4 regions of the Kitasatospora sp. RG8 genome follow, and region 1 is predicted to be linked to each of the others. Evidence: riboswitches for the same ligand, from Rfam matches in the RefSeq annotation. Region 1 holds a riboswitch; each other region holds the start of a gene.
The links. Region 1 has a riboswitch for cyclic di-AMP ahead of J5Y04_RS01155 (family 16 glycosylhydrolase). Riboswitches for the same ligand answer to the same signal wherever they lie in the genome.
Positions count from the first base shown of each region.

Region 1 (7,259 bases):
CGGGCAGCGGTTGGCCAGCGAGACGGCGCTCGCCACGGCCTCCTTGTCGGCGCGCGCGGCGGTGCCGACGATCTCCGCCTCGCGCAGCAGCGCCCAGGTGCCGGCCAGCACGTCGGGGGCGGGGGAGAGGCTCATCAGGGGACCGTCGTCCAGCAGGAAGTCGGTCGCCATCTGCGCGTACACGGCGGCGACCCGGCCGGTGGCGGACTTCTTCGGGACGGGGGTGGTGTGGCGGTAGGGCCTGGACATGCGCGTTCCCCTCCTGGTGGCGATGCCTGAGGTGTAACGCAACTCCTGGTTGCGATACGCTGAGCGTGTCACGCTGGCAGCCGTAACGCAACCAGGAGTTGCAATGAATCCCGATCCCCTGCCCTCCCGGCCCCACGCCTCCGACGACGGCCGCGCCCCGGGAGCGGACCGGCGGCCGACGGTCGGGCGGGGCGAGAAGGTGCGGGCGGCCGTCCTGGCCGCGACGCTCGCCGAACTCGCCGAGCTGCGCTACGCCGGGCTCACCGTCGACGCCGTCGCCCGCCGGGCCGGCGTCCACAAGACCACGGTCTACCGGCGCTGGAAGGACCGGGACGCCCTGATCGTCGACGCCCTGGCCGGGCAGATCGCGGCGGACATCCCGATCCCGGACACCGGCACGGTCGAGGGCGACCTGCGGCTCCTCGCCCGCGGCCTGGCCGCCTGGCTGCGCGGGCCGTCCGGTGCGGCGGTGCTCGCGGTGATGCTCTCGGAGGGCGCCCAGGCGCCGGGCATCGCCGAGGTCCGGTCGCGGATCTTCGACGACCGGCTGCGGCGGGCCGAGCCGATCGTCACCCGGGCCCTCGGGCGCGGGGAACTGCCCGCCGGCACCGACCCGGCCGCGGTCATCAAGGCCCTCGCCGCGCCGCTCTACTTCCGGGTGCTCATCACTGCCGAGCCGGTCGACGACGCGGCCGCCGACCGTGCCGTGACCGCGGCCCTGGCGGCCGCCCGGCACGGCGGACTGGGCTGAACCCGCGGTCGGCGCGCACCGCCGTCGACCGGGGCTGCGGGTGCCGACGCCGTCGGTGCCGCAGTACGCCGGTGTCCGGAGAGCGCCCGGGCCGGAGCCGAACCGGGCGCAGGCCGCGCCTCTGAACCCCAGCCAGCTGACTCCGCGCCACCTCGGGGCCACCTCGCGCCCTCTCGCGCCGTCTCGCGATGCCCGTGTCATACCTCCGGACCCCGCCCGGCCCGCCGATCCCCGCTGGTCGGCGGGTCCGGGACACCTCCGCGGACCGCTAGGGTTGTTGATCGCGCCTCGGCGACGGCCTTCGCAGTGGACGGGGGAACCGGGGCGGCCGTCCCGAGTGTCATGGCAACTGGCCGCCGGCGGTCGGGGCTGTGACGTACGAGGCGTGGGAGCAGTAGGACATGGGTCTGACGAGCCACAAGGTGCTGGCGCTGACCGCATTGATCGCCGTCGGGATGATGGCGGGCACGGTCTGGTTGTGGCCGAGACTGGCGAAGCGGACCTGGCAGGCGGTGCTCGGCCGGATCGGCACGCTGCTCGCTACCCAGCTCGCCGTGCTCGCGGCACTGGGCCTGGTGGCCAACAACTACTTCGCCTTCTACAGCAGCTGGGACGACCTGCTCGGCACCGGTGACAACGGCCCGGTCGTCATCCAGAACAAGGCGGACGCCTCGGGCCGTCTGCAGGTGGAGACCATCGGCCACGCCGCCGTCCAGGGCGGCGGGGCGCTCGGCCGCGATCCCAGGCAGTCCGGCGAGATCCGCGAGGTGCGGATCGACGGCGCCGCCAGCCGGCTCTCCACCGAGGGGTACGTCTACCTGCCGCCGCAGTACTTCCAGCCGGAGTACGAGCAGAAGCAGTTCCCGGCGATCATCGTCTCCACCGGCTTTCCCGGCATCGCCAAGAACCTGGTGACCCGGCTGAACTACCCGGGTGCGGCACTGAAGCTGCTCCAGGAGGGCCGGATGCAGCCGACCGTGCTGGTGCTGATGACGCCGTCGCCCGCGCTGCCGCAGGACACCGAGTGCGAGGACGTCCCGGGCGGCCCGCAGTCCGAGACCTACTACACCAAGGACGTTCCCGCCGCGATCCAGGCGTCGTACCGGGTCTCCTCGGACCCGCAGGCCTGGGGCTTCATGGGCAACTCGACCGGCGGCTACTGCGCCCTCAAGCTGGCCATGCGCCACCCGGAGGCCTTCCCGACCGCGGTCTCGCTCTCCGGCTACTACCAGGCGGCCGACGACCCGACCACCACCGAGCTCTTCAAGGGCCCCGGCGGCCAGCAGCGCCGCCACGAGGCCGACCTCATGTGGCGGCTGAAGAACCTGCCGCACCCCAAGGTGTCCGTCCTGCTGGCCGGCACCAAGCAGGGCGACGGCGACTACAAGCGTGACACCGAGGCGTTCGTGGCCGCGGTCAACAGCCCGATGAAGGTCTCGTACAGCATGTTGCAGACCGGCGGCCACAACTTCGAGACCTGGAGCAGGCTGCTGCCGTCCTCGCTCGAGTGGCTCTCCCAGCGCCTCCAGGTCCCCGGCCGGACGGTCTGACCCCGGTCCGCCGCGCCGACCACCGAAACGCGGGGCCCGCCCACGTCGAACGCCGGGCCCGCCCACCCCGAGGGATGAGCGGGCCCGGCGTTCCGGTTCCTCCGCCTCAGCCCACCGGCTCCAGCGTGCCGGTGTGCAGCTCGCCGACCCGGCCGCCCTCGCCCTCGTACGTCCAGAACGCGCGCACCGTCAGCTTCCCGAGGTCCATCAGGTGGCTGACGGTGATGCCGCTCTGCTCGGTCCAGCTGACGAAGTAGAGCTCGGGGCCCACCTGGGCGACGTGCAGGGCGACGTCCTCCCACTGGCCGGCCGACTCGCCGAGGCCCTCCCAGCGCAGCCGCTTGCCGTCGGCCGAGTACGCGTTGCGGAAGGCCGCGCCGTTGTCGACCTGGAAGAGGTAGGTGCGGCCGGCGAAGGCGGGCAGGGGCGCGGTCATGGCGGGACGGGTCCTCGTCTCTCGTCTGGGCGTACGGCACTGCGGGTGGACCTCCAACCTATCCGACGGGTGACCTTCGCGGCGGCGTTGCGCCCACCCCGTCACGGCGCGGGCCCGCCGGTGCCACGGACGGGGCCGCCACGCCCTCCAGTCGCGGGGTGTGACACCGGCACATGGGCGGCCCGGCGGTCCGGTCGTACGGTGCAGGATCCGGCCCACCGGGACGTGGGCCGACCCAGCAGCCCGCCACCTTCCGGCCAGGGAGCCGCCGATGCCCGCCACCAGCACCGCCAGCACCAGCACCGCCAGCACCAGACCCGTCACCGGGCCCGTCACCGGAAGAGCCACCCCGCCCACCCCCGCCGGACGCCTGCCGGCCGCCCTCACCGTCCTCCTCACCCTCACCGCCCTCCTCCTCGGCACGCCCCCGCCCGCCTCGGCGGCCACCGCACCGCTCACCCTGGAGGCCGCCTTCACCGCGCCCGGCAACGGTTGGGCCAAGGTCGAGCGCTACCTCGACACCACCGCCGGGTTCCGCGCCGAGCAGTACCCGCCCGGCGGGCGGGGGGACCAGGACGGCGCCCGCCTGACCTACTTCGGCGGCGTCCGCCAGCCCTATTCCGGGCGCTTCCTGCTCTACTCGGCCGCCGGCTGGAACACCGGCGGCCGGGACGTCCCGGTCCTGCTGGTCCACGGCGCGAACGACAACGCCGACCGCGCCTGGGCGAACCCGAACGAGAGCGGCAGCTGCGGCGCGTCCGCCTGCCCGTCCACCGGCCTCGCCCAGTACCTCGCCGGGACCGGCCACCGCGTCTTCGCGGTCGGCTTCGCGCACAAGCAGGGCGACAACCTGCTCCAGGCGCAGGCCGTCGGCGACGCGATCGCCCTGATCCGGGCCCGGCTCGGGGTGTCCCAGGTGGACGTGGTCGCCTGGAGCAAGGGGGAGGTCGCCGCCCGCGCGTACGTCTCCTCGGTACGGCCGTCCTGGGGCCGGGCCTACGCGGGAGACGTCCGCCGCCTGGTCACCCTCGGCGGGCCGAACGGCGGCCTGGACTACGTCTACGCGCACGGCTGGGCGTTCTCGCTGGCCACCTGGCCGGCCTGCGGCGGCACCGCCAACGCGCCCTCGCCGCACCTGTACATGACCTGCTACGGCACGTACACCGCCCAGCCCTGCCTCGGGGTCCTGCCTACCGGCGGGTACGACTGCTACCCGGGCCAGCGCCAGCTGCTCGCCCGCTGGGACGGCGTCTACGGGGTGGACGGCTCGGCCCAGGACTGGTGGACGACGTACTACGGGGGACAGGGCTACTACACCTCCGGCCAGGGCATCCAGGCGGCGATCGACGCCGGTTCGCTGATCGGGCCGCTCCAGCAGGCGGGCGTCCCGGCGGCGGTCGCCACCTTCCTGATGGCGGGCGGCTCGGCCGACATCCCGGGGATCCTCAACGAGAACCGCGGGCCCAGCGACGGCATCGTCCTCACCCGCAGCGCCCTGGACACCACCGGGATCGGTACGGTCGGCGGGACGCGGCTGCTCGGCGGGCTCAACCACCTGGAGCTGGCCTGGTCCCCGGACGCGATGAGCCAGGTGAACAGCTGGCTCGGCTGACCACCCGGCCGGCGACCGCCCGCCCGGCCGATGCCACGACACCGCCCGGCCGGCGCCCCGCTCACCGTCCTCCCGGTGCCCGTACGGCCAACTGATCCACTCCGCACCGTCGTTGATCGACTCCACTGTGACCTGCACGACAACACCCTCCACCGAGTTGTCGCCCCCCGGACGGCCTGCCTAGCCTGCTCGGGACGTCCGCTTCGCGGACCTCCGCCGTCGGGACGCCGAGTCCTGTCCACCCGCCGGCCGGCAACCGAGCACCACAGCGGACGGGAGCGGGGGACCCAGGTCAGTGCCCGGCCCGTGCGCTCCCCGCGCCCGGGCCGTGGCTAGGGGTGAAGCCGCTCCACAGGCGGCCGGGCAACCTCAGCCCGAACCCGACAGCTCACCTCGCAGGCGTCGCAGAGGACACTGCCATGCAGAAGCCCACCCGGCGCAGCGCGCCGCGCCATGCCCGCCCCAGCCACCGCGGTCGCAACGCCGCCTTCGCCGTCACCGGCGTGCTCGCCATCAGCGGTGCCGGCCTCCTGGGCATTCCCGCGGTGAGCGGGGCCCAGGCGGCCACCGCGCCGACCGTCACCCAGGACAGGCTCGGCCCGGCCACCATGGTCGCGGGCAACGCCTCCGCCGCCTCGCTGACCGTCCACTCCTCGGCCTGCTTCACCGCCAGGACGGTCGGTGTCGGCGTGCGTGACGCGGCCGGCCACAACCTCGACTTCCCCGGCAACCGCACCAACGCGCAGATCTGCCCGGGCGGGCTGACGGTCACCACCGGCTCGCGGACCCTGCCGGCCGGCACCTACACCCAGTTCGGCTTCTGGCAGGACTCCGCCGGTGCCTGGCACAACCTGCCCTCGCAGAAGCTCGTGGTCTCGGCCGCCGCCACGCCGGCGCCCGCCCCGACCACCGCACCCACCGCCACCCCGACCACCGCACCCACCGCCACCCCGACGCCCGCGCCGACCGCGACCCCGTCGCAGACCGCCGCCCCGGGCGCGATACCGGTCGCCGGCAAGAAGCTCACCTGGTCGGACGACTTCAACAGCCTCGACCTGGGCTCCCGCTGGACGGCCGACCGGAGCAGCTCGTACCACTACGGCGACCACAACCCGAACGACAACAAGCTCGACTGGCTGAACAAGAACAACGTCACCGTCTCCGGCGGCGTCGCCACCTTCACCGCCAAGCCGAGCAGCCACACGCTGGAGAACGGCAAGCAGGCCTGGGACACCGGGCTGCTCACCACGGAGTACTCCAGCGAGGGCTTCAAGGTGAAGACCGGCGACTACATCGAGACCCGGGTCAAGCTCCCCGCCGGCACCGGCGCCTGGCCGGCGCTGTGGACCTGGAACGGCACCAGCGGCGCCCACGGTGAGATCGACTCCTTCGAGTACCACACCGACAACCCGAACCTGCTGGAGCTGACCAACCACATCACCCCGGGTCACCTGTACTACACGGACGCCAAGGCGATCGCGAAGGACGGCTGGGTCACCATCGGCACCCACTACGGGGCCACCTCGGTCGACTGGTACGTCAACGGCGCCAAGGTGTTCTCCGACGGCAAGGGCGTCGGCGCCGACTGGGCCGCGTACCCGATCCTCAACCTGTCCCTGAGCGCGGGGCAGTACCACCCCGCGCCGCAGGGCACGGCGCCGATCACCTTCGCCGCGGACTACGTCCGCGTCTACCGGTAGGACCGGCCGTTGCGGACCGCCCGCCCGTCAGTGGCGGGCGGCCTCCACGACCTGGATGCTGAACGGCTGCCGGTTGTCCGTCTCGTTCCGGTCGTCGTCACCGCGCACCGCGACGTAGCCGCCGCTCAGCTCGCCGAGGGGGACGGTGGGGGCGAGCCGGACCGGGATCAGCGCCGTCGCGCTCCGGTACCGCCCCAGGCCGGCCGGGAAGGTGCAGCGCACCCGGTGGCCGTTCTGGAAGTCGTAGCAGTTCTCCGGGAAGTAGGGCTTCTCGGGCGTGACCCCCTCTGGCAGGGTGATCACCACGGTGAACGGTGAGGCCGTCCGGTCCGGGCCGGTGTTGGTGACGAACGCGTGCACCGTGGTGGTGCCGCCGGGTACGGCGGGGTCCGGATCGATCCGGATCACCTCCAGGTCGGAATCGGAGGCGGAGGGGGCGGGGGCCGCGGGTGCCGCCGGCGCGGTGACCTCCGCCGCCGGGTCGGTCCCCGGGGCCGGATCGGCGTCCGGGCACGCCCACGCGGGACCGGCGGCCAGCGCCGCCAGTGCACACCCGACCGTCAGCGACCTGACGGCCAGCGACCGGCCTGCCGACGGCCCGACCACCGTCCGCCCGACCACCGGTTCCCCGACCACCGGTTCCCCGGCCACCGGTTCCCCGGCCCCGGGCGCCCCGGCCTCCGCCGACCTGCCGAAGAAACCCCGTACGGACCCTCTGCGCGACATCGCCGCTCACCCTGTCCTTCGCGTTCCGGCGCCCGGCACCGTCGCGGGGCGCGTCCGCATTCAGCGTGACCGACCGGCCCGTCGCGGCCGGGGCAACCCGCCCTCGGGCCGCTCGAACGGGCGAACGCCTCCGCAGGAGGCCGACCGGGTCGACCTCCTGTGCGGGGAAACGCCGGTGACGCCGTGTCAGGGGGCCAGGACCTGCCCCAGCCGGGCCGCGATGTGGTGCATCACC
Region 1 covers NZ_JAGIYX010000001.1:263,597-270,855, reverse strand. The annotation lists gene J5Y04_RS01180 (carboxymuconolactone decarboxylase family protein) at 1-249, opposite strand, end outside; gene J5Y04_RS01175 (TetR/AcrR family transcriptional regulator) at 353-1,000, shown strand; gene J5Y04_RS01170 (esterase family protein) at 1,402-2,550, shown strand; gene J5Y04_RS01165 (MoaF N-terminal domain-containing protein) at 2,657-2,986, opposite strand; gene J5Y04_RS01160 (triacylglycerol lipase) at 3,258-4,598, shown strand; cyclic di-AMP (ydaO/yuaA leader) riboswitch at 4,850-5,015, shown strand; gene J5Y04_RS01155 (family 16 glycosylhydrolase) at 5,018-6,298, shown strand; gene J5Y04_RS01150 (hypothetical protein) at 6,326-6,949, opposite strand; gene J5Y04_RS01145 (IclR family transcriptional regulator) at 7,211-7,259, opposite strand, start outside.

Region 2 (7,259 bases), 250 kb from region 1:
CCCGCTCGCCAGGCCGGGCCTGGCCGTGGCCGCGTTCTACTCCTTCCTGACCGCATGGGCCGAGGTGGCCTTCGCCTCCACCTTCATGCTCAGCTCCGACAAGTACACCCTGGCGGTCGGCCTGCAGACCTTCGTCAGCGAGCACGACGCCCAGTGGAACCTGATGGCGGCGACCGCCGTACTGATCGCGATCCCGTCCTCGGTCCTCTTCTACCTGGTGCAGCGTCACCTGGTCACCGGCCTGACCGCCGGCGCCTCCAAGTCCTGACCTGCCGCTCTCTAGTCCCAAGGGATACCGTCCATGACCCAGAACCTGGCCGACACCTCCCGGCCCGCCGCCGACGCCACCGCTCACGAGGCCGGCGCCGGCGCGTCCAGAGACTGGTGGCGGGACGCGGTCATCTACCAGGTGTACCCGCGCAGCTTCGCCGACTCCAACGGGGACGGCATGGGCGACCTGCCCGGCATCCGCAGCCGTCTGCCCTACCTGCGCGACCTCGGCGTGGACGCCGTCTGGCTCTCGCCGTTCTACGCCTCGCCGCAGGCCGACGCCGGCTACGACGTGGCGGACTACCGCGCGGTGGACCCGATGTTCGGCACCCTGCTGGACGCCGACGGGCTGATCCGCGACGCCCACGCGCTGGGCCTGCGGATCATCGTGGACCTCGTCCCCAACCACTCCTCCGACCAGCACGAGTGGTTCCAGCGTGCCCTGCGCGAGGGCCCTGCGTCCCCTCTGCGCGACCGCTACCACTTCCGGCCCGGCAAGGGTGAGAACGGCGAACTGCCGCCCAACGACTGGGAGTCCATCTTCGGCGGCCCGGCCTGGACCCGCACCGAGAACCCGGACGGGACCCTGGGCGACTGGTACCTGCACCTGTTCGCCCCGGAGCAGCCCGACTTCAACTGGGAGAACCCGGCCGTCGCCGACGAGTTCCGCTCGATCCTGCGGTTCTGGCTCGACATGGGCGTCGACGGCTTCCGGATCGACGTCGCCCACGGCCTGGTGAAGGCCCCCGGCCTGCCCGACCTCGGCGGCGGCGACCAGCTCAAGCTGCTCGGCAACGACGTCATGCCGTTCTTCGACCAGGACGGCGTGCACGAGATCTACCGCAGCTGGCGGCGGATCCTGGACGAGTACCCGGGCCAGCGGATCGGCGTCGCCGAGGCGTGGACCCCCACCGTCCAGCGCACCGCCAACTACGTGCGCCCCGACGAGCTGCACCAGGCCTTCAACTTCCAGTACCTGGGCACCTCCTGGGACTCGGCCGAGCTGCGCGAGGTGATCGACCTCTCGCTCGACTCGATGCGCCCGGTCGACGCCCCCACCACCTGGGTGCTGTCCAACCACGACGTCACCCGGCACGCCACCCGGTTCGCCAACGAGCCCGGCCTCGGCACCCAGATCCGCACCCCCGGCGACCGCCGGCTCGGCCTGCGCCGCGCCCGCGCCGCCACCCTGCTGATGCTCGCGCTGCCCGGCTCCGCGTACGTCTACCAGGGCGAGGAGCTCGGCCTGCCGGACGTCACCGACCTGCCCGACGAGGTCCGCCAGGACCCGTCCTTCTTCCGCCAGGCCGGCCAGGACGGCTACCGCGACGGCTGCCGCGTCCCGATCCCGTGGTCCGGCACCGAGGCTCCGTACGGCTTCGGCCCGGTCGCCGGCGGCCCGAGCTGGCTTCCGCAGCCCGCCGAGTGGGCGCAGCTCAGCGTCGAGGCGCAGACCGGCGACCCGACGTCCACCCTGGAGCTGTACCGCAGCGCGCTGGCCGTCCGCCGCGCACAGGCCGACCTCGGCGCCGGCACCGGCGTGGAGTGGCTGGACAGCCCCGAGGGCACCCTGGTGTTCCGCCGCGGCTCCTTCGTCTGCACCGTGAACACCACCGCGGAACCGGTCCGGATACCGGCGCCCGGCCGCCTGCTGCTCTCCTCCGCGGACGCCGTGGTGGACGGCGGCGAGACGGTGCTCGCTCCGGACAGCACCGACTGGTGGGCGGTCTGACGTGGTTGCAATAGGCTCTGGGACCGTGACTACGGCGCGACTCTCAGACATCGCGGCGCAGGCGGGGGTCAGCGAAGCCACCGTCTCCCGCGTACTCAACGGCAAGGCGAACGTCTCCGCCGCCACCAGGCAGACCGTGCTGGCGGCGCTGGACGTGCTCGGCTACGAGCGGCCGACCCGGCTGCGCCAGCGCAGCGCGGGCCTGATCGGGCTGATCACCCCGGAGCTGAGCAACCCGATCTTCCCCGCGCTCGCGCAGGTGATCGAGCAGGTGCTGAGCCGGCACGGCTTCACGCCGGTGCTCTGCACCCAGACGCCCGGCGGCTCCACCGAGGACGAACTGGTGGAGATGCTGGTCGACCGGGGCGTGGCGGGCATCGTCTTCGTCTCCGGCCTGCACGCCGACACCACCGCCGATCACGACCGGTACGCCCGGCTGACCGGCCGGCAGGTGCCGTTCGTCCTGATCAACGGTTTCAGCGAGAAGATCGACGCGCCGTTCATCTCGCCGGACGACCGGGCCGCGATGTGGATGGCCGTCCAGCACCTGGCCGAACTCGGCCACGAGCGGATCGGCCTGGCCGTCGGGCAGCGCCGGTACGTGCCGGTGCTGCGGAAGATCGAGGGCTTCACCGCGGCCATGCGCGAGGTGCTCGGCCGGACCACCGAGGAGGCCCAGGACCTCGTCCACCACACGCTGTTCAGCGTGGAGGGCGGGCACGCGGCGGCCGGCGCGCTGCTCGACAAGGGCTGCACCGCGATCGTCTGCGGCAGCGACATGATGGCGCTCGGCGCGATCCGGGCGGTGCGCCAGCGCGGGCTCTCGGTGCCGCAGGACGTGTCGGTGGTCGGCTTCGACGACTCGCCGCTCATAGCGTTCACCGAGCCCCCGCTGACCACCATCCGCCAGCCGGTCGAGGCGATGGCCACCGCGGCCGTCGACGCCCTGCTGGAGGAGGTCGGCGGGAACGCCGCCCAGCGCGGGGAGTTCATGTTCCAGCCGGAGCTGGTGATGCGCGGTTCCACGGGCGCAGGCGCCCGCTGAGCGACCACGACCGGGGCCCGGAGAGCAATCCGCTCTCCGGGCCCCGGTCGTGCGTTCGTCAGCCCTCCTGGGCCGTCGGGCGTTCGTGGCCCGACCGCCGGCCGTCGACGGCGTCGCCGGTCCGGCTCCCGGTGCGCCGGCCCCGGGCCAGGTAGTCGCGCAGGACCAGCTCCACGGCGTCCTGCGGGCTCCGGGTCCCGGCGAGCATCATCACGTCGATGGCGAGATTGGCGTCGAGGGTGACGGTGACCTGGGCCATGGGTGACTCCTTCTCGGGTGCGGAGCAGCAGCATGCCCGCTGCGCCCCGACTCCACCACGGCCTCCACCGGACCCGCACCCGCTGCCCGTGGGCGGGCAGGCCGAAGCCCCCGGGAAGAGCGACCAGGCTCTTCCCGGGGGCTTCGGCGTACCTGCGCGGGCCCGGGAGCCGCGCGCCGGGGGATCAGACCCGGCCGGCGAAGTCCGGGGCCCAGTTGGCGATGGTCTCGGTCCGCACGCCCGCGCTCGGGTTGGCGGCCTCGACGTACGCGCCGTTGCCGACGTAGATCGCGACGTGGTAGACGCCGGAGTCCTGGCCGTTGTTGGACCAGAACAGCAGGTCGCCCGGCTTGAGCGCGTCCAGCGAGACGTGGGTGGAGGCGGCGGCCTGGTCGGCGGCGACGCGCGGGATGGAGACGCCCGCGGCGCGCAGCGCGGCCTGGGTCAGGCCGGAGCAGTCCCAGCCGCCGTTGCCGGTGCCCCCGTAGACGTACGCCTGGCCGACCTTCGACTCGGCGAAGGCGACCGCGGCGGCCATGCTGCCGGTGGCGGCCTGGGCGGGCGCCTGGGTCTGGGTCTGGGCGGCCGGCTTGGCGGCCGGGGCCTGGGTCTGGGCGGCGGGCTTGGCGGCGGCGGCCTGGCCGGAGTTGCCGGAGCTCCGGTCGAACCAGTTGAAGCCCTTGCCGGACTCGTCCGAGGCCTGGGCGCGGTCACCGAGGGTCAGGTGCTGACCGGGGTAGATGACGTGCGGGCCGTCGGTCAGGGTGGAGCGGTTGAGCTCGTACAGCCGCTCCCAGCCGCCCTGGACGTTGTTCTTGTCGGCGATCGAGGAGAGCCAGTCGCCGGCGACGACGGTGTAGTCGTTGGAGGCGGCCTTGTCCTGCCACTTCTTCGACCAGTTCTGGCCGGACTGCGGCTTGGCGGAGTCGGTGGAGGCCGGGGCCTGGTCGGCCTTCGGCGCGGCCGGCTTGGCGGCGGGGGCCTGCGCGGCGGGCGCGGCCGGGGCCGGGGTCTGCGCGGCGGGCTTGGCGGCCGTGGTGGTGTCGACCGCGGCGGGGGTGCCGCCCTTGGTCAGGCCGGCCTGGACGGAGCAGACGGGCCAGGCACCGGGGCCCTGGACGGCGAGCACCTTCTCGGCGATCGCGATCTGCTGGTCCTTGGTGGCGAGGTCGGCGCGGGCCGCGTACGCGGTGCCGCCGAACTCCGCCCAGGTGCTGTTGGTGAACTGGAGGCCGCCGTAGAAGCCGTTGCCGGTGTTGATGCTCCAGTTGCCGCTGCTCTCGCACTGCGCGACCTTGTCCCAGGTGGCGACGGAGGCGGCGGAGGCGGTGCCGGAGGTCAGGCAGGGGACGGTGAGACCGATGCCGACGACGCCGAGGGTGGCGATCGCGCGGCGGGTGCGGCTGGACAGGCGGGTGCCGTTGGTGGGCAGCATGAAGACGCGGTCCTCTCCCACGCCTGCGAGGTGAGCTGTCGGATTCGGGCTGGAGTTGCCCGGCCGCGCTGTGGACGCGGCTTCACCCCTAGCCCTGAACCGGTACGCGGACCGGTCCGGGGCGACTTACCTGTGGTTCCCCCGCTCCTGCCGTGGTGCGTTCTGCGCTGCCAGCGCACCCGACGGCAGGACTCGGCGTTGCGGATGAGCTGGGTCCGTGTGGCCACGAACGGGGAGCACGTTAAGCAGACTTAAGTTCAAACCGCAAACATGTGTGACGCTCGTCACGGTTTGCGGAAAGCCTGCGGAAAGGCTGTCCACCATGATCAGAAATGACCGTTTTCGCGCAACGCCCGCCGCGGTCAATGCAACTGCCTGTGCTTCAGGAGGTCGGGACCGACGCAGCCGTCCGGGGGGAGGGCTACGCAGCGATGGCCATGGGCGAGGAGCCGGACGCGGGCCGGCCGGCCGCCGGGCCCCGCGGAGCGCATCGCCGGGCAAAGCATCGCAGACCGGACATCCCGCCTGAAGCGGCCCGAACTCCCTTAAGTCGCCGCACAATGCTGCGCCGGCTCGCGGTCGGCACGGCGTTCGCGGCGATCGGCGGCGAGGAGGCCCTGCGACGCTCGCTGACCGGCCCCACGGCGCCCGTCGCCGCCGGGGGCACCGCCACGAGCCCGGCCGGGACGGGAGGCGACGGAGCCATGGACCACGGCGACGCCGCGCCGCCGCCCTCCGCCGGCGCCGCGGAGGGCGCCGCCCCCGGGCAGCCCGCCGCCGCGCCCGCCGTCGACCGGAACGGCCGCCCGTGGTCCGACCCGACCGGCTGGGGCGGCAGGGTGCCCGGCCCGCAGAGCGCCGTCCGGATCACCGACAAGGTGCTGCTGGACACCGACGCCACCGTCGCCTCGCTGCTGGTCGAACCGGGCGGCGCCCTCACCTTCGCCGCCGGCCGCACCGTCACCCTCGCCTCGGCGGGCAACGTCGAGGTCCGCGGCACCCTCGCCCTCGCCCCCGACGACACCGCCGTGCACACCCTGCGCTTCCCGGCCGTCGACGAGAAGCGGTTCCGGGGCGACGGCATGAAGGTTGGTCGACACCGACGTCGGCCTCCGGGTCACCGGCGCCGGGTACCTGCGGCTGGACGGCGCCGCCAAGACCGCCTGGGTACGCGCCGCCGGCGGCCTGCGGGCCGGCGACACCACCGTCACCCTGGCCGCCCCGCCCGCCGGTTGGCGGCCCGGCGACGAACTGTCCGTCACCCCGACCGGCCCGCCGGGCGAGGACGGCTCCTCCACCCGCTACGACCTGGCCGTCGTCCGGTCCGTCAGCGGACCCGGCGTCACCCTGGAGGCACCGCTGAAGTACGCGCACCCGCGGGTCCCGGCCGGAGGGGGCGTCACCGTCGGCGCCGAGGTGCTCAACCTGACCCGTGGCGTCCGGGTCGAGGGCAGCGCCGAGGGGCGCGCCCAAGTCCACATCACCAGCTCCCGCCGGGCCGACGTCCGGCACGCCGCGCTGCGCTGGGTCGGCCCGCGCACCGAGACCGGGGAGACCTGGAGGGGACCGGACGGGGCCGCCCCGGTCACCGCCCCCGTCCTCGGCCGGCGGCAACGAACTCTGGGTCGACCCGGAGCCCGGGCCACCCGGGAACATCCTGCTGCGCCGGGCCGGGCAGTCCGAGGTGCTCCAGGTGCGCCGGGCGGACGGCGGCGGAACCGCGCAGCCGCAGTGGAACGCGAGCAGTACGCCGGTGGCCTCGTTCGCCGCGCAGTCCCGGCCGGTGCAGACGCCCGCCCTGGGCCTCAAGGACGCCGCCGCGCCCACCGGCCGGGTGGGCGGCTAGCGGACGGGGAGAGACGGGGGGAGGACGGCCGAAGGGGCCCGGAGTGCGCTCCGGGCCCCTTCGTGCGGTCTGTCCGCAGTGGGCTGCTACTGGGCGGCGTGGCGCCCGCCGCCCTCCTCGACCGCGGACTCCTCGGCGTGCGCCTCGGGGTCGGCGGCCGGAAGCACGGCCAGGTAGGTGGAGGCGATCAGCTGGCCCACCGTCGGGTACGCGCCCAGCGGGGCGGCGGACGGGCAGCCGGTCTCCTCGGCGGCCGTGGCGAGCAGCTCGGAGTCGGCCTCGGGGCCGATCACCAGTGGGGCCAGCGCCGGGTTCTGGGCGCCCATCTCCTTGAGGTGGGCGACGGCCGCGGCCACCGATCCCGGCACGTCGAGCGCGGCGGGGACGACCGGCACGGCCAGCCGGGCGGCCAGCAGCATTCCGGTGATCCCGGCGGCGTCGGCCGCCTCCTGGCCCCCGACGGTGGTGAGCACAACGCCGTCGGCGGCGGTGGCGATGGCGAACAGGCGGGCGCGGTCGGCGCGGGCCAGACCGGCCTCGGAGAGCCGGACGTGGACGGCCTCGGCCAGCAGCGGGTGCGGGCCCAGCACGTCGGTGACGTGGGCGCCGTACTCGGCGGCGAGCGCGTGCAGGTCGGCCAGGAAGCCGTGCGGGCCGGGGAGCAGCGGCACC
Region 2 covers NZ_JAGIYX010000001.1:15,193-22,451, reverse strand. The annotation lists gene J5Y04_RS00105 (sugar ABC transporter permease) at 1-268, shown strand, start outside; gene J5Y04_RS00100 (glycoside hydrolase family 13 protein) at 302-2,002, shown strand; gene J5Y04_RS00095 (LacI family DNA-binding transcriptional regulator) at 2,028-3,047, shown strand; gene J5Y04_RS00090 (hypothetical protein) at 3,106-3,306, opposite strand; gene J5Y04_RS43110 (transglycosylase family protein) at 3,491-4,762, opposite strand; cyclic di-AMP (ydaO/yuaA leader) riboswitch at 4,749-4,949, opposite strand; gene J5Y04_RS00080 (hypothetical protein) at 6,435-6,587, shown strand; gene J5Y04_RS00075 (hypothetical protein) at 6,674-7,259, opposite strand, start outside.
Region 2: another riboswitch for cyclic di-AMP. It lies ahead of J5Y04_RS43110 (transglycosylase family protein); the one in region 1 lies ahead of J5Y04_RS01155 (family 16 glycosylhydrolase).

Region 3 (7,259 bases), on a different contig from region 1:
AGGCCGGTGGAGAGGCCGCGCTCCTTCAGGACGCCCTTGAGGGTGTGGTAGACCTCGACGCCCCAGCGGACGGCCTCGGAGAAGGACTCCGCGCCGATCGGGGCGATCATGAACTCCTGGATGTCGACGTTGGAGTCCGCGTGCGAGCCACCGTTGAGGATGTTCATCATCGGGACCGGCAGGACGTGCGCGTTCGGGCCGCCCAGGTAGCGGAACAGCGGCAGGTCGCTGGCCTCGGAGGCGGCGTGCGCGACGGCCAGGGAGACGCCCAGGATGGCGTTGGCGCCGAGCGAGGACTTGTCCGGGGTGGCGTCCAGGTCGAGCATGGCCTGGTCGATCAGGCGCTGCTCGGTGGCGTCGTAGCCGACCAGCTCCGGGCCGATCTGCTCGATGACGGCCAGGACGGCCTTCTCGACGCCCTTGCCGAAGTAGCGGTTCTTGTCACCGTCGCGCAGCTCCAGGGCCTCGAAGGCACCGGTGGAGGCACCCGACGGGACAGCGGCACGACCGGTGCTGCCGTCGTCGAGGCCGACCTCGACCTCGACCGTGGGGTTGCCACGCGAGTCGAGAATCTCACGGGCTACGACGACATCGATGGACGGCACGAGGCATCTCCTAGCGGAAGCAGGTTCGACTGACGGTGGGTGCTGTCGGGCGAACGATTGCGGAGTCGTTACGACCAGAGCCTAACCGCACGGGCTCTCGGGGCCACGCTGACCTCGGTCCCGTCTCAGCGTGTGGCCCTGCTACCCCCCGGTAGTTCACCTGGTTGCCCGACGGAAGCCGACCAGATGTGGACGAAGGGGGCCAAATCCGGCCCCCTTCGCCGAGTCACCGTGAGAGAGGTTGCGCTCAGCCGAGGTTGAGCACCTGTCCGGGCATGATCAGGTCCGGGTCGGCGCCGACGGTGCCGCGGTTGCCGTCGTACAGCGCCTGCCAGCCCCCGGGGAGACCCTGGGTGGCGGCGATGCCGGCCAGCGTGTCGCCGGACTGGACGGTGTAGCCGTGGCCGGCGTGCTGCTGGGCCGCGGGGGCGCTCTGCGCGACCGGGGCGGCCTGCGCGGCCGGAGCCGCCTGGGCGGCGCGGTTGTCCTGACCCGCACCCTGGCCGGCGTACTGCTGGTAGACGCTCTGGTGGCTGGTCCAGTACCAGTCACCGTTGCTCTGGTACCAGTACACCTTCGCGTCGGCGTCCCAGCCGCCGTGGCCGGAGAAGTCCGGGGTCGTGGCCTGCTGCTGCCCGTACGGCTGGGCCTGCTGCGCGTGCTGCTGGGCGGCGGGCTTCTGGGCCTGCTGCTGGGCCGGCTTCGGCTGGGCGGGCTTCTGGGCCGGCTTCGGCGCGGCGGGCTTGGCGTCCGAGGCGGTGTCGACCGAGGCCGGGGCACCGCCCTTGCTCAGGCCGGCCTTCTGCGAGCAGACCGGCCAGGCGCCCGGGCCCTGCGAGGCGAGGACCTTCTCCGCGACCGAGATCTGCTGGCCCTTGCTGGCCTGGTTGGCCTGCGGAGCGTAGGACGTGCCGCCGTACGCCTTCCAGGTGCTGGAGGTGAACTGCAGGCCGCCGTAGAAGCCGTTGCCCGTGTTGATGCTCCAGTTGCCGCCGCTCTCGCACTGGGCGACCGCGTCCCAGGTCGAGACGGGGGCCGCCGAGGCGCCGGTGGCGGTGAGGATCGGCATCGCGAGTCCGACGCCGGCCACACCGGCGACTGCGATGGCCTTCTCGGCCTGGGTGCGACGACGGTGACGGCCAGTTCCAACGAACAGCATGAATGGGTCCCTCTCCGCACGCCTGCGAGGTGAGCTGTCGGGTTCGGACCGGGAGGTGGCCCGGCCGCTCGCGCGGAAGGCTTTCTGCCCGCGCGGGCGGCTTCACCCCAAGCCGTGGGGGACGGCAACAAACCTGGTTCCCCCGCCCCTGCCCAGGGGTCTGGTCGGTTTCCCGTGGCACGGCGGGCAGGATTCGGCGTTCCGCGCACGAGGTCCGCAGCTGCGAACTTCAGGGAGGGTAGGCAGATCCTCTTACCAATCACAAGCTCATATCGCCGATATCACACAGAAATTACGGTGAGTGGCTGATCGCCTACCAACGAAGGCGGTATGTCCGCTTTGATGGCGGTTCAACCCCCCTGTTTCGGCGTGTCGGAGACGTCCCGTCAGTGTGTCGAGGCATCAGTCCGTGATGTCGGAGGCCCCGACGGAGGGCTCGTCAGCAGGGACGACGGGCTTCTTCTCGGGAGTGAATTCGACCGGAAGTTCACGAAGTCCACGCATGATCAGACCACCTCGCCAGCGCAGGTTGTCCGGGTTCTCGGCCAGCCGCAGATCCGGCAGCCGGGAGAGCAGGGTGGCCAGCGCCGCCCGCCCCTCGAGCCGGGCCAGCGGGGCGCCGATGCAGTAGTGGATTCCGTGCCCGAAGCCCAGGTGCGGGTTGTCCGCCCGGGCCAGGTCGAGGGTGTTCTCGTCGGCGAACCTCGCCGGGTCCCGGTCCGCCGCCGCGAGCACCACCAGCACCGGATCGCCGACCGGGATCGCCACCCCGCCGATGGTCAGCGGGCTGGTCGCGAACCGCCAGGTGGCCAGCTCCACCGGCCCGTCGTAGCGCAGGAGTTCCTCGATCCCGGTCTCCAGCAGGGAGCTCTCCCCGCGGGCGATCGAATCCTGCAGCAGCGCCCGCTGGTCCGGGTTGCGCAGCAGGCCGTAGGTGCCGTTGCCGATCAGGTTGACGGTCGTCTCGAACCCGGCGAAGAGCAGGATGAAGGCCATCGCCGCGGCCTCGTTCTCGGTCAGGTGCTCGCCGTGGTCGCTGGCCCGGATCAGGCCGGAGATCAGGTCGTCGCCGAGGTCCGCCCGCTTGCGGTGGATCAGCTCCGCCAGGTAGGCGCGGATCCGCTTCACCGCCCGCCCCACACCACCGCGCTGGCCCCCGCCCTGGCCCGGCCTGGTGTGCCGCACCATCATGCCCGCCCAGTCCCGGAAGTCGTCCTGGTCCTCCGCGGGCACGCCGAGCAGGTCGCAGATCGCGTAGATGGGGAGGGGGAAGGCGAACTCGTGGATCAGGTCGGCGCTGCCGCGCTCCGCGAAGCCGTCGATCAGCCGGTCGGTGAGCTGCTGCACCCTCGGCTCGAACTCGGCCACCCGGCGGGGCGTGAACGCCTTCGAGACCAGCCGGCGCAGCCGGGTGTGGTCCGGCGGGTCGATGTTCAGCAGATGCGTCATCAGGTTGGCCTGGCGTTCGCCCGGGATGCCGACCCGGCCCGTGCTGTGGGCCTGCGTGCTGTGGTGGAGCGGGTTCTTGGAGAGCCGGCTGTCGGCGAGGGCCTGCCGGGCGTCCGCGTACCTGGTCACCAGCCAGGCCTCGACCCCGCTCGGCAGGGTGGTGCGGTGCACCGGCTCGTGCTCCCGCAGCCACGCGTAGGCCGGGTACGGGTCGGCGGCGAAGTCCCAGGTGAAGAGCGGCGGGCGGGCGGAATCGGGCTGAACTGGCATGTGTCGACGGTATCCGGTGGGATCCCCGGGGTCCGGGGGGCGGGTTCCCGGAGGTGCGGGGCGTCGGCGGGACGTGCGCGGGACGTCGGCGGGGCGTCGGCGGGACGTCCGTCCGACGGGGCCGGGGGGCGGTTCCTCGGGGTGACGCGGGGCGTCGGCGGCGTGTCGCGGGGCGTCGGCGGGGCGCCTGTTCGAGGGGCCCTGCCGAAGGGTTCCCGGGCGTGGCAGGCGTGAGCCTGGTCACCTGAGGGGTAATCCCTGTTGCGGAGGGTCAGGACAAGCCTACGATCCTCCCGCAAAGCAACACGTGGGCGCCGGTGCGGAGCCGCCCACAGGGAGGAGCGCACCATGCGGGTCACCGGGGCAGTCGTGGTCATCGCCGTACTCGACGGCGGGTCGGGTGCCGATCTCGCACGCCGCTTCACCGCCGCCGGCGCCGTCGGGGTGCTCATCGCCGACCAGCGGGAGGGCGTCGCCGAGGACCTCGCCACCGAGCTCGACCGGCCCGGCTGCCCGGTCGTCGGCGTCTGCGGCGACATCCGCCGCCCCAGCGACGTCGCCGCCCTCGTCGACACCGCCGAGAAGCACCTCGGACCGATCGACCTGTTCTGCGTGGCCGGCCCGGACGGCGAGCGCATCGTCTCCCTCGCCGAGCTGCCCGACCACCTGGACCTGGAGCGGCTCGCCGAGCTGCTCGCACTGGTCGGCGAGGCCATCGGCGAGGTCGTGGTGCCGCAGCAGCGCCGTCCGGTGGAGAACGCCGCCGCGGTCGTCTGACCCGTCCTGCCCGGACGCCGTCCCCCCGGGGGCCGGGAGCCGTCCGGGGGCGGGGACTCGTCGGGGCCGGGAGCCGTCCGTCCGGGCCGGGGGCTCGTCGGGGCCGTGAACCGTCCGGGGGCCGGGTGGTGCCCGGGGTTCAGTCGTTCGGCTTGAGCCCCTCCGCGGCGCGGACGGCGTCCCGGTACCCGCGCGCGGCCGCCCGCAACGCGGCGTCCACGTCCACACCCGCGTCGTGCGCCCGCTGCGCCACGGCCAGCATCAGCGTGCCCGCCGACTCCGCGGTGAGCTCGGCCGGCAGCTCGTACGGCGCGTCGGGCACTCCCGCCACCCCGGCCCGGCGCACCCGTGACACCAGCTTCGCCGCGTACGCCAGCGACGGCAGCCCGGCCGGCACGCCGTCCAGCACCGACTCGCGGTCCGACTTCTCGGCCGCCTTCAGCGTCTCCCAGTTCGCCTCCACCTCGGCGGCGCCCTCGGCCTCGGCGTCCCCGAACACGTGCGGGTGGCGGTACATCAGCTTCTCGACGATGTCCCCCGCCACGTCGTCGATCGAGAACGCGTCGGTGGGGTGCTCCTCGGCGATCCGGGAGTGGAAGAAGACCTGGAGCAGGACGTCGCCCAGCTCCTCCCGGAGCGTCTCGCGGTCCCCCTCCTCGATCGCCTCGACCAGCTCGAAGGCCTCCTCCACCAGGTACTTCACCAGGCTGGCGTGGGTCTGCTCGGCGTCCCAGGGACAGCCGCCCGGCGAGCGCAGGCGGTCCATCACCGAGACCAGGTCCAGCAGGCGCGCACCCGGCAGGTCGTACGAGCCCGGCAGCACCTCGATCTCGGGCACCTCGCCCGCGTGCTCCACCGCGAGGCGCGCCAGCGCGTCGGTCAGCCCCGGGTCACCGTCCGGGCTGCCCAGCCAGACCGTCGGGCCCGCTCCGGCCGGCAGGTCCGTCGGCAGGTCGGTCAGCAGGCGCGCCAGGGCCGGCGCGGAGCCCGGAGGCACGACCTCCACCTCGACACCGGCCTGCCGCACCGCCGCCAGCTGCGGGTTCCCGGCGTCCCCCGCCAGCACCCGCCCCGCCGAACGCAGCGCCTCCCACGCCGGCCACGCCAGCAGGCCGGGGGCCACCCGGTGGGTGGTGGTGAGCAGGATCAACTTGGCGCCCGGAGAATTCGTCACACCCCGAACCTACCCGCCCCGGCCGACGCCCTGCCTCCGCGCTTCCCCGGGGGGAAACACCCGCCCCACGCGCACCCCGCCGACCCATGCGCCGGAAGTCGGCCCCACCGACTTTCCCGTGCGCAGCCCACCAACCCCGCGCACCAGAAGTCGACCCCACCGACTTCCCGTGCGGCCCCTTTCGCTCCGGTCAGGGGGCCAGCCAGGGCGGGGCATCGGGGAGGAGGGCGACCTGGTCCGGGTTCCAGGTGCCGTAGCGGGGGTTGACGTGCACGCGGAGGGCGATGGCCGCGGCGGCCAGGGCGAGGCGGACGGTGGCGTCGCCCACGGGGGTGTCGGCGTCCTGGCCGGCTTCGGCGGCGAGGCGGGTGATGCCCAGCCTGCGGCGGTAGTAGTCGTCGATGCCGCTGCCCGGGACGCCCCGGGACGCCAGTGCCCGGGCGAGCGCTCCGGCCCCGCCGTACCGCTCCTCGTCCGCCGTGCGGGCCGCCGCCACCTCGGTGTTGCCGATGGCCGGCCCCCGCTCCGCCACCGCACGGGCGACCACCGCGTCGAGCACCAGGTCGGAGACGGCCCGCCGGGCCAGCCCGTCCGGCTCCTCCCGGGCGTCCGCCGAGGCGCCCCCTGCCGTGTGCCGCAGTTCCGCGACCCGCGCCTCGACCGTGCCCACCGGGATCCGCCGGCCGTCCAGCACCGCCGCCGTGCCCGGCGTGAGCCTGCCGCCCCCGCACGCCGCCAGCGCCGAGGCGGCGAGCAGGACGCCTGCGACGGCGGTCCGACGGTGCATGGCTGGTCTCCGGGGTGACGGCGGCGCGCGACGGAGGTCCGGTGAGGGGCCCGGCGTTGTCCCGAGGGTAGGGCGGACGGGGCCGGGTCGCGCGGACCGTGACCCGAACGGGTCATCCGCGCGGAACGCAACGACTGTCAACCCTGACGATCGTCCAGGTCTCCCCCTGACTTTCGGGTCGGGCGGCCGCCCGGCCGTCGCTCCTACCGTCCTGGTCATGAGGAACACGGGCAGGAGAGAGACGGTCGGGACGACGGGCCGTCGGGTGGCCGTCGCCGTGGCGCTGCTGGCGGCGGGCACCGGCGTGGTCGGGTGGCTGGCGCCGGCACACGGTGGCACGGGCGCGCCGGCCAGGGTGGTGGACGGCCCGTCCGCCACCCTCTACCGGCGGGTGGCGGACGCCGTCGCCGACGCCCCGCACTGGCTGTCCTCGCTGCTGGAGCCCGCGACCGAGGCCGGCCTGCTGGTACTGGGCCTGCTGCTGGCGCTCTGCTGGTGGAGGGCGCGCGGGCGGCAGGCCGCCGGGCTGGTCGCAGGAGTCGCGCTCACCGGCCTCGGCACGGTGCTCGCGTACGCGGTGAGCGAGGTGCTGAAGGTGGTGATCGACGAGGAGCGCCCCTGCCGGGCGCTGCCCGGCGCGGCCACCGCTCGGTGGGCGGTTGCCGAATGCCCTCCGCCGGGCGACTGGTCGTTCCCGAGCAACCACGCGACGCTGGCCGTCGCCCTGGCGACCGGCCTGGTGCTGCTGCGCCCGCGCCTGGCCATGCTCGTCGTCCCGGTCGGCGGTGCCACCGCCGCGCTGCGGGTGGCTGCGGGCGTGCACTACCCGCACGACGTGGTCGCCGGCTCCGCCCTGGGCGGAGCGGTCACGGCCGCGGTGGTCGTGGCCCTGCTGCCGCTCGCCACGGCAGCGGTGACCGCACTGGCCGGCGTGCGCGTCCTGGGGCCCCTGCTGTTGGGGCACCCGCCGCTCATACCCGCCGGCTCAGGTGCGTGGGCCGCCCGCGCACGTTCCGCCGAGGGTCAGGCCGGCCTCGT
Region 3 covers NZ_JAGIYX010000040.1:47,309-54,567, forward strand. The annotation lists gene eno (phosphopyruvate hydratase) at 1-605, opposite strand, end outside; gene J5Y04_RS43350 (transglycosylase family protein) at 853-1,764, opposite strand; cyclic di-AMP (ydaO/yuaA leader) riboswitch at 1,770-1,940, opposite strand; gene J5Y04_RS36815 (cytochrome P450) at 2,167-3,483, opposite strand; gene J5Y04_RS36820 (SDR family NAD(P)-dependent oxidoreductase) at 3,832-4,260, shown strand; gene J5Y04_RS36825 (MazG family protein) at 4,400-5,434, opposite strand; gene J5Y04_RS36830 (hypothetical protein) at 5,625-6,221, opposite strand; partial or broken gene J5Y04_RS36835 (phosphatase PAP2 family protein) at 6,439-7,047, shown strand; gene J5Y04_RS36840 (response regulator transcription factor) at 7,207-7,259, opposite strand, start outside.
Region 3: another riboswitch for cyclic di-AMP. It lies ahead of J5Y04_RS43350 (transglycosylase family protein); the one in region 1 lies ahead of J5Y04_RS01155 (family 16 glycosylhydrolase).

Region 4 (7,259 bases), on a different contig from region 1:
CCGGACGAGCTGGCGGGGGACTTCGGGGCGTTCGAGGAGGCGGCGGTCGAGGCGGCGCTGGACCTGTTCGGCGAGTGGACGGTGCCGGGGCTGCCGCGGCTGCTGGTGGCGGAGTTCCCGGACCTCGCGCCGGAGCCCGGCCAGGAGGAGATCGACGCGTACCTCGCGCAGCTGCCGGGGGAGTGAGCGCGGGGGCACGGGGGCGCGGGCCTGGTCCGGTCCGCGCCCCCGGGGCGTGGCCCTGGGCGGGACGCACGGGTGCCCCGGCCGTCGTCGTGACGGCCGGGGCACTCCGGTGCTCGTCAGGGGGTGATGCCGCGCTGCTCGAACCAGCTCTCCGGGTCGACCGGGGCGCCGCCGCCCGGGCGGACCTCCAGGTGCAGGTGGGGGCCGGTGACGTTGCCGGTGGCGCCGACCTTGCCGAGCTGCTGGCCGGGGACGACCTTGCCGGAGCCCTTGATGATCGAGGAGAGGTGGCAGTACCAGATCTCGGTGCCGTCGGGCAGCGTCTCGACGATCCGGTAGCCGTAGGAGCCGGCCCAGCCGGCCGAGGTGATGGTGCCCTGGCCGACGGCGTAGACCGGGGTGCCGGTGTCGGCGGCGAAGTCCAGGCCGGTGTGCAGGTGGGCCCAGTAGGAGGCGCTCTGGCCGTAGTGGGCGGAGAGGTTGTAGTCGCGCACCGGCAGGTTGATGGCGGCGAGCTTGGCCTTCTCGGCCTCCTCGGCGGCCCGCTTGGCCTCCTGCTGCTGGGCGGCGCGCTTGGCCTCGGCCTCCTTGGCGGCCTGGAGCCGGGCGCCCTCCTCGGCGGCGGTGCGCTGGCTGTCGGCCTGCTGCTGGATCCGGGCGGCGAGGGCGAGGCCGGGGTCGGCGGCGAGGGCGACCGGGGTCTCGTCGGGGGCCTCGACGGCGGGGGCGGCGGCCGGGGTCGCGGAGGCGAAGCCGGTGGCGCCCAGGGTGGCGGCGACGGCGGTGACGCCGAGCAGCGGGGCCGTCCCACGGGTCTGACGCGGCATCCGGTGCCGGTTGGCCTCGGCGGCCTGCGGGGCCGCCTCGTCGGAGGGCCCGCCGGACTCGCCCGGGTGGGCGGGCGGCCACGGGTGGTCGAGCAGCTGGGTGCCGGCGGAGGAGCCGGGCAGGTTTGCCGGAGAGTGCGTCGACGCCACGGAGGCGCGCTCCTTTCCTTCCTTCGCGCCTACCGGGTTAGCTGACGGGTTCGGAGCAGGAAGGTCTCCTACGGCTGGGCCTGGGCCCGGCCGATTCACCCCAAGGAACGTGGTTCCCCGGCTCCCTGGCCTGCCCGGAGGCCGGCCGGCGGGATTAGGCGACGGCGCACGGTGCCGTCTGGGTACGGCGTTGCGGACCGCGCTGCGTTATCAAACGTTAATCCTAGGAGCCCCTGATTCCAAGCCATCCGTCAGGAGCAGCAGGACACAGCCCGGACACTACGTGACCCGATGGGCATTTTGGGGCGATTGACAACAACTGACACTACCGAACGTTATTGGACGTCAACGAACGAACCCCTACTTGAGTACCCCTACTCATGTGCGACCCGGCCCGACGCGGCCATCCTGACGCCATGAACGCACCGATGCAGTCACGCACCACGGCCGCGTACTACGTCCAGGCCGTGCTCTCCTTCGCCCTCTCCGCCGGCGCCCTCGCGACCGGGATCGCCTACCTCCCGGTGGGCGGCTGGACCCGGGCCTTCCTCGGGGTCGGCCTGCTCTACACCGTCACCTCCTCGTTCACCCTGGCCAAGGTGGTCCGCGACAAGCAGGAGAACAGCGAGATCGTCACCCGGGTGGACCAGGCCCGGCTGGAGAAGCTGCTGGCCGAGCACGACCCGTTCAAGGTGGAGGGGGTCTGATCCGGGCCATCCTCGGATCCGGTCGATAGCTTGACGGCTAAGGCTATTAGCCTTAGCTTTATGGGTGTCGGCACCACCGCCGACGCCCCGGCGGACCGAGGAGGCCCCCATGTCCCGCACCACCGCCCCCACCACGCAGTACCTCGACGTCACCGGCGGCCGGATCGCCTACGACGACACCGAGCAGGGCGACGGCGCCCCCGTCGTCCTGCTCCCGGGGATGCTCGACAGCCGGGCCGCCTACCGGCACCTGCGCCCGCTGCTCGTCGCCGCCGGCCGCCGCGTGATCACCATGGACCTGCGCGGCTTCGGCGACTCCTCGATCGTCTGGGACGACTACTCGCCGGCCGCGATCGCCGCCGACGTCCTCGCCCTGCTCGACCACCTCGGCATCGGGCGCGCCGTCCTCGCCGGCAACTCGTACACCGGCGCGACCGTGGTCAAGGCCGCCGGCGACGCACCCGAGCGGGTCGCCGGGATCGTCCTGCTGGACGCCTTCGTCGAGAACCTGCCGCCGAACGCCCTGCAGCGCGCGATGTTCGGCGTCATGGGCAAGCTGCTGGTGCACTCCCCCGCCTTCTGGGGCCTCTACCACCGCAGGATGGCCTACCCGACCGCCAAGCCGGCCGACTTCGACGCGTACGTGGACGGGCTGGTCGCCGCGATGCGCACGCCCGGCCGCAAGACCGCCACCCGCGGCCAGGTCCGCGGGGACTCGGCGCCCGTCGGCTGGACCGCGGCCGTGCGGTGCCCGGCGCTGGTCGTCATGGGCAGCAAGGACCCCGACTTCCCCAAGCCGGAGGTGGTCGCCGACCGGCAGGCCGCCGCGCTGAACGGCCGCAAGGTGATGATCGAGGGCTCCGGCCACTACCCGATGGCCGACCACCCGCAGGCGACCGCCGACGCGCTGCTCGGGTTCCTCGCCGAGCTGGCCTGAGCCCTCCCGCCCCACCGGAACCGGACCCACGGAGAATCGCCCCCATGCCCCGAGTAGGACTCACCCCCGAGCAGGTCGTCGGCCACGCCCTCGCCCTCATCGACGAGCAGGGCCCCGAGGCCCTCACCCTGGCCGCGGTCGCCGCGCGGGCCGGGGTGGCCACTCCCTCGCTCTACAAGCACGTCAGCGGCGGCCTCGCGGAACTGCGCCGGCTGGTCGCCGTCCGGGTCACCGAGGAGCTGGCCGACCGGCTCGCCGAGGCGGCCGTCGGCCGGGGCGGGGACGACGCCGTCGCCGCCGTCCTGCGCGCCTACCACGCCTACGCCACCGAGTACCCGCACCGCTACAACTCGCTCCCGCAGGCCCCGCAGCCGGACGACGACCTCACCCGGGCGGCGACGCGGCTGGTCGGCGTGATCATCGCGGTGCTGCGCGAGTACGGGCTCGCCGGGTCGGAGGCGATCCACGCCGCCCGCGCCGTCCGCTCGGTGGCCCACGGCTTCGCCTCGCTCTCCATCGGCGGCGCCTTCCAGCTCGCCGAGGACCTCGGCGACACCCAGGACCGGCTGATCACCGTCCTCACCCACGGCCTGCGCGACTGGCCCGGGGCCTGAGGCGGGACGCGCCCACCGGGGCCGGTCGCGGGGGCCGGCCGCAGGGACGCCGAAGGGCCCGGAGCGTGATCGCTCCGGGCCCTTCGCGGTGGTGGGCCTAACAGGACTTGAACCTGTGGCCTCTTCCTTATCAGGGAAGCGCTCTAACCGTCTGAGCTATAGGCCCTTGCCGCTCGCCGATCCTACTCGACCGGCGGCCCGTCGGTCGCACCGGGTGCCACGGCGGTCCGGTCCGGGGGCCTCCGTGGCACCCTGGGCGACCATTCACCGGCTTAAGAAATAAGGTATTAAGAATTGGGTGTCCGATAAGGCACCACCCCGACAGGGCAACGGAAAGGCCGGGCATCCCATGGACCTGTCCTCGCCGTGGCTTCCCCCCTCCGAGGACGAGAGCCGGACGCCGCGCAGCAGCCCCACCGCGCGCAGCGCCATGCGCTGCGTCCGCTTATTGCTCGGCTGCACCAGCGCCGCCGAACTCCTCGGCACGATCCTCGCCGAGGGCCCCGGCTGGATCACCGGCGAGGGGTCCGCGCTCTACCTGCTGGACTCCGCCGGAATGCTCCGGCTCGCCGCCTCCCACGGCCTGCCCGAATGGGCCCACGAGCGGTACGGCATGGTCGACCCGGCCGGCGACCTGCCCGCCGCGATGGCGCTCAGGCTGCGCCGCCCCTACCTGCTCAGCCCCGAGCGCACCAGCGTCGACTACCCCAACCGCAACGCCGGCATGGGCACCGGCATGGTCGCCATCATCGCCCTGCCGATGATCGTCGACGAGCGGCCGATCGGCGTGCTGGCCCTGGCCCTCGCCCACCGGGGCACCGTCCCCCGGCGCGACCTCGACGTCCTGGAGACGCTCGGCGACGCCTGCGCCCACCGGCTCTCCCACCTGCTCCACCACGCGAACGCCGAGACCGGCCCGCCCAGGGGCGGCCGCCCGGGCGGTGCGCCCGCGACCGGCGCCGGAACGCCCCCGGGCCCCGACGGGAACGGACCCGACACGAACGGACCGGACGCGGACGACGCCGGCCGGGCCGCCGGGCTGGCCCACCCGATGCTCTCGCTCGCCGTCCGCTCCGCCGGGCACGGCGCCTTCGAACGCGACCTGGTCACCGGCGAGTCCTACTGGGACGCCCAGGCCTACCGGGTGGCGGGCCAGCCGCCGCCGGCCGACGGCGGCCCGGCGGCCGCACCCGACCTGGACCGGATCGTCCACCCCGAGGACCTGCCGGACTTCCAGGCCGCCCTGGCCGAGGCGCTCGCCACCGGCGGCCCGTACCGGATCACCTACCGGGTGCTGCGCCGGGGCGGCGGCGTGGTCCGGATCGAGGAGACCGGCGAGGTGATGCTCGACGTGCACCGGCGGCCGGTCCGGATCGCCGGGCTGGTCGCCGACCGGGACCGCGTCCGCGCACCCGGGGAACGCCCGCCGGCCGACGGGCCGGGCGGCGCCCCGGCGGCCGGGGCCCGCTCGGCGCTGCTGCTGGCGCTCACCCGGGCGCTGTCCCGCGCGGTCACCGTCCGGGACGTCACCACCACGGTGACCGACATCGCCCGCCCGGCCTTCGGCGCCGCCAGCATCGTGCTCGACCTGGTGGACGAGGGCCGGCTGCTGCCCGTGTCGCACACCGTCTACGGCGGGCCGCGCCGCACCGAGCTGACCAGGCTGGCCGACCTCTCCGAGGGGGTCATGCAGCACGCGCTGGCCCGCTCCACCCCGCTGTTCAGCGAACCGGGCCGCACGGGACGGGCCCCGGACGGCGGCGGGCCGCTCACCCCGCCCGCCTGGACGGTGCTGCCGCTGGTCGCCTCCGGGCGGCAGGTCGGCTCCTGCCTGATCACCTTCGCCACCGAGCGGGCCTTCGGCCGCGAGGACCGCACCCTCTACTCCGCGTTCGCCGGCGTCCTGGCGCAGTCCCTGGAGCGCGCCCGCCTCTACGACACGCACCACCACCGGGCCACCGAGCTCCAGCGCGCCATGCTGCCGCGCACCCTGCCCCGGCTGCCCGGGATCGCCAGCGCCGCCCGCTACCTGCCCAGCACCGAGGGCATGCAGATCGGCGGCGACTGGTACGACCTGCTGCGGCTGCCGGAGGGCAGGATCGGCCTGGTGATCGGCGACGTCCAGGGTCACAACGCCGAGGCCACCGCCGTGATGGGGCAGCTGCGCAGCGTCCTGCGGGCGTACGCCACCGACGGGCACGACCCGGCCGCGACGCTGGCCAGGACCAGCCGGCTGCTCTCCGGGCTGGACACCGACCTCTTCGCCACCTGCCTCTACCTCACCCTCGACCCGGCCGACGGCACCCTGCGGGCGGCCCGCGCCGGGCACCCGTCGCCGGTCCGGATCACCGACGACGCGAAGGCCGTGGAGCTGGACCTGCCGGGCGGCCCCCCGCTGGGCGTCGACCCGGAGGCGGCCTACCACCTGTCGGTCGGTCACCTGGCGCCCGGGGAGACGCTGCTCGTCTACACCGACGGCCTGGTCGAGGACCGCGAGGAGGACTACGACGAGTCGGTGCAGCGGATGCTCGGCGGGCTGGAGCTCTGGGCCCGGCAGACCGGGCCGGGCCGGATCGGCCCGGCGCCCGCCCTGGAGCGGCTGGCCGACCTGCTCACCCTCAACGTCACCGAGCGCCGGTCGCGGCCGGACGACGTGGCACTGCTGCTGTTGCACCGGATGTCAGCAGGGCAGTAAACGGTGCGGCGGTCGGTGCCGCAGACCGATCGGGGGCGAAGCAGACCGGATTGACGCCGTATTGACGGGATATTGAGGAGATCCGGTCACTTGGCGAGATCCGGTCACACCATCGTAGGATCATCACCCTAGAATTCGCCGCGTGACGATGACTCAGTGGTGCGCAACGGCAACCGGCGTTCTCGCCGCCCTCGCCCTCGTGGCCGCCGCCCGCTACCGCGCCGTCTCCGTCACCCACCGCCGACGTCACGACCGCCAGCAGCGCGAACTCGCCCGCCTCCGGGACCAGCTGACCACCGAACTGGCCCGGCGCGGCAGCGAACTGGCCGCCGTCCAGCAGGAACAGGAACTCAACGCCTCCACCCAGCGCGCCTTCCTCAGCGTGGCCCGCCGCATCCTCGTCATGGCGCACGACCAGCAGGCCCTGCTGGACGAGATGGAACGCACCCACGACGACCCGACCCTGCTGGAGGGCCTGCTCAAGGCGGACCACGCCGCGGCCCAACAGGCCCGCCTCGCCCAGACCCTGGCCGTCCTCTGCGGCGCCCGGGCCGGACGGCACTGGCCGGAACCGGTCTCGCTGGAGGACGTGGTGCGCGGCGCCCAGTCGCGCATCCTGCCCTTCCAGCGGGTGGTGGTCCGCAGCCGGATCGAGACCGCCGTGGTCGGCGCCGCCGCCGAGGCCCTCATCCACGCCGTCGCCGAGCTGCTGGACAACGCCACCCGCTACTCCCCGCCCAGCACCCAGGTGTTCGTCACCCTCATGCCGGTGCACAACGGCGCCGTCATCGAGATCGACGACGGCGGTGTCGGCATGCCCGAGCAGGCGGTCGCCAAGGCGGCCTCCGCCCTGGCCGGCGGCTCCGCCCTGGAGGTCTCCCGCCTCGGCGAGGTGCCGCAGTTGGGCCTCGCGGCGGTCGGCCGGCTCTCCGAGCAGTACGGCTTCCGGGTCACCCTCAGCTCCGCGCCCTCACCGTACGGCGGTGTGCGGGTCGTGGTGCTGCTGCCGAACGCCCTGCTCACCGAGCCCCTCCCGCCGACCGTCCCGGGCCTCGGCCCGGACGACCCGGCGTTCGCCCCCGGACCGCACCACCCCGCACCACCCCTGCACCCGGCCGCACCCACGACCGCGTCCCAGGAACC
Region 4 covers NZ_JAGIYX010000013.1:17,298-24,556, forward strand. The annotation lists gene J5Y04_RS20280 (hypothetical protein) at 1-186, shown strand, start outside; gene J5Y04_RS42935 (M23 family metallopeptidase) at 303-1,163, opposite strand; cyclic di-AMP (ydaO/yuaA leader) riboswitch at 1,176-1,334, opposite strand; gene J5Y04_RS20290 (YiaA/YiaB family inner membrane protein) at 1,580-1,870, shown strand; gene J5Y04_RS20295 (alpha/beta fold hydrolase) at 1,980-2,807, shown strand; gene J5Y04_RS20300 (TetR/AcrR family transcriptional regulator) at 2,852-3,421, shown strand; tRNA gene J5Y04_RS20305 (tRNA-Ile) at 3,511-3,587, opposite strand; gene J5Y04_RS43255 (SpoIIE family protein phosphatase) at 3,771-6,116, shown strand; gene J5Y04_RS43260 (sensor histidine kinase) at 6,265-7,259, shown strand, end outside.
Region 4: another riboswitch for cyclic di-AMP. It lies ahead of J5Y04_RS42935 (M23 family metallopeptidase); the one in region 1 lies ahead of J5Y04_RS01155 (family 16 glycosylhydrolase).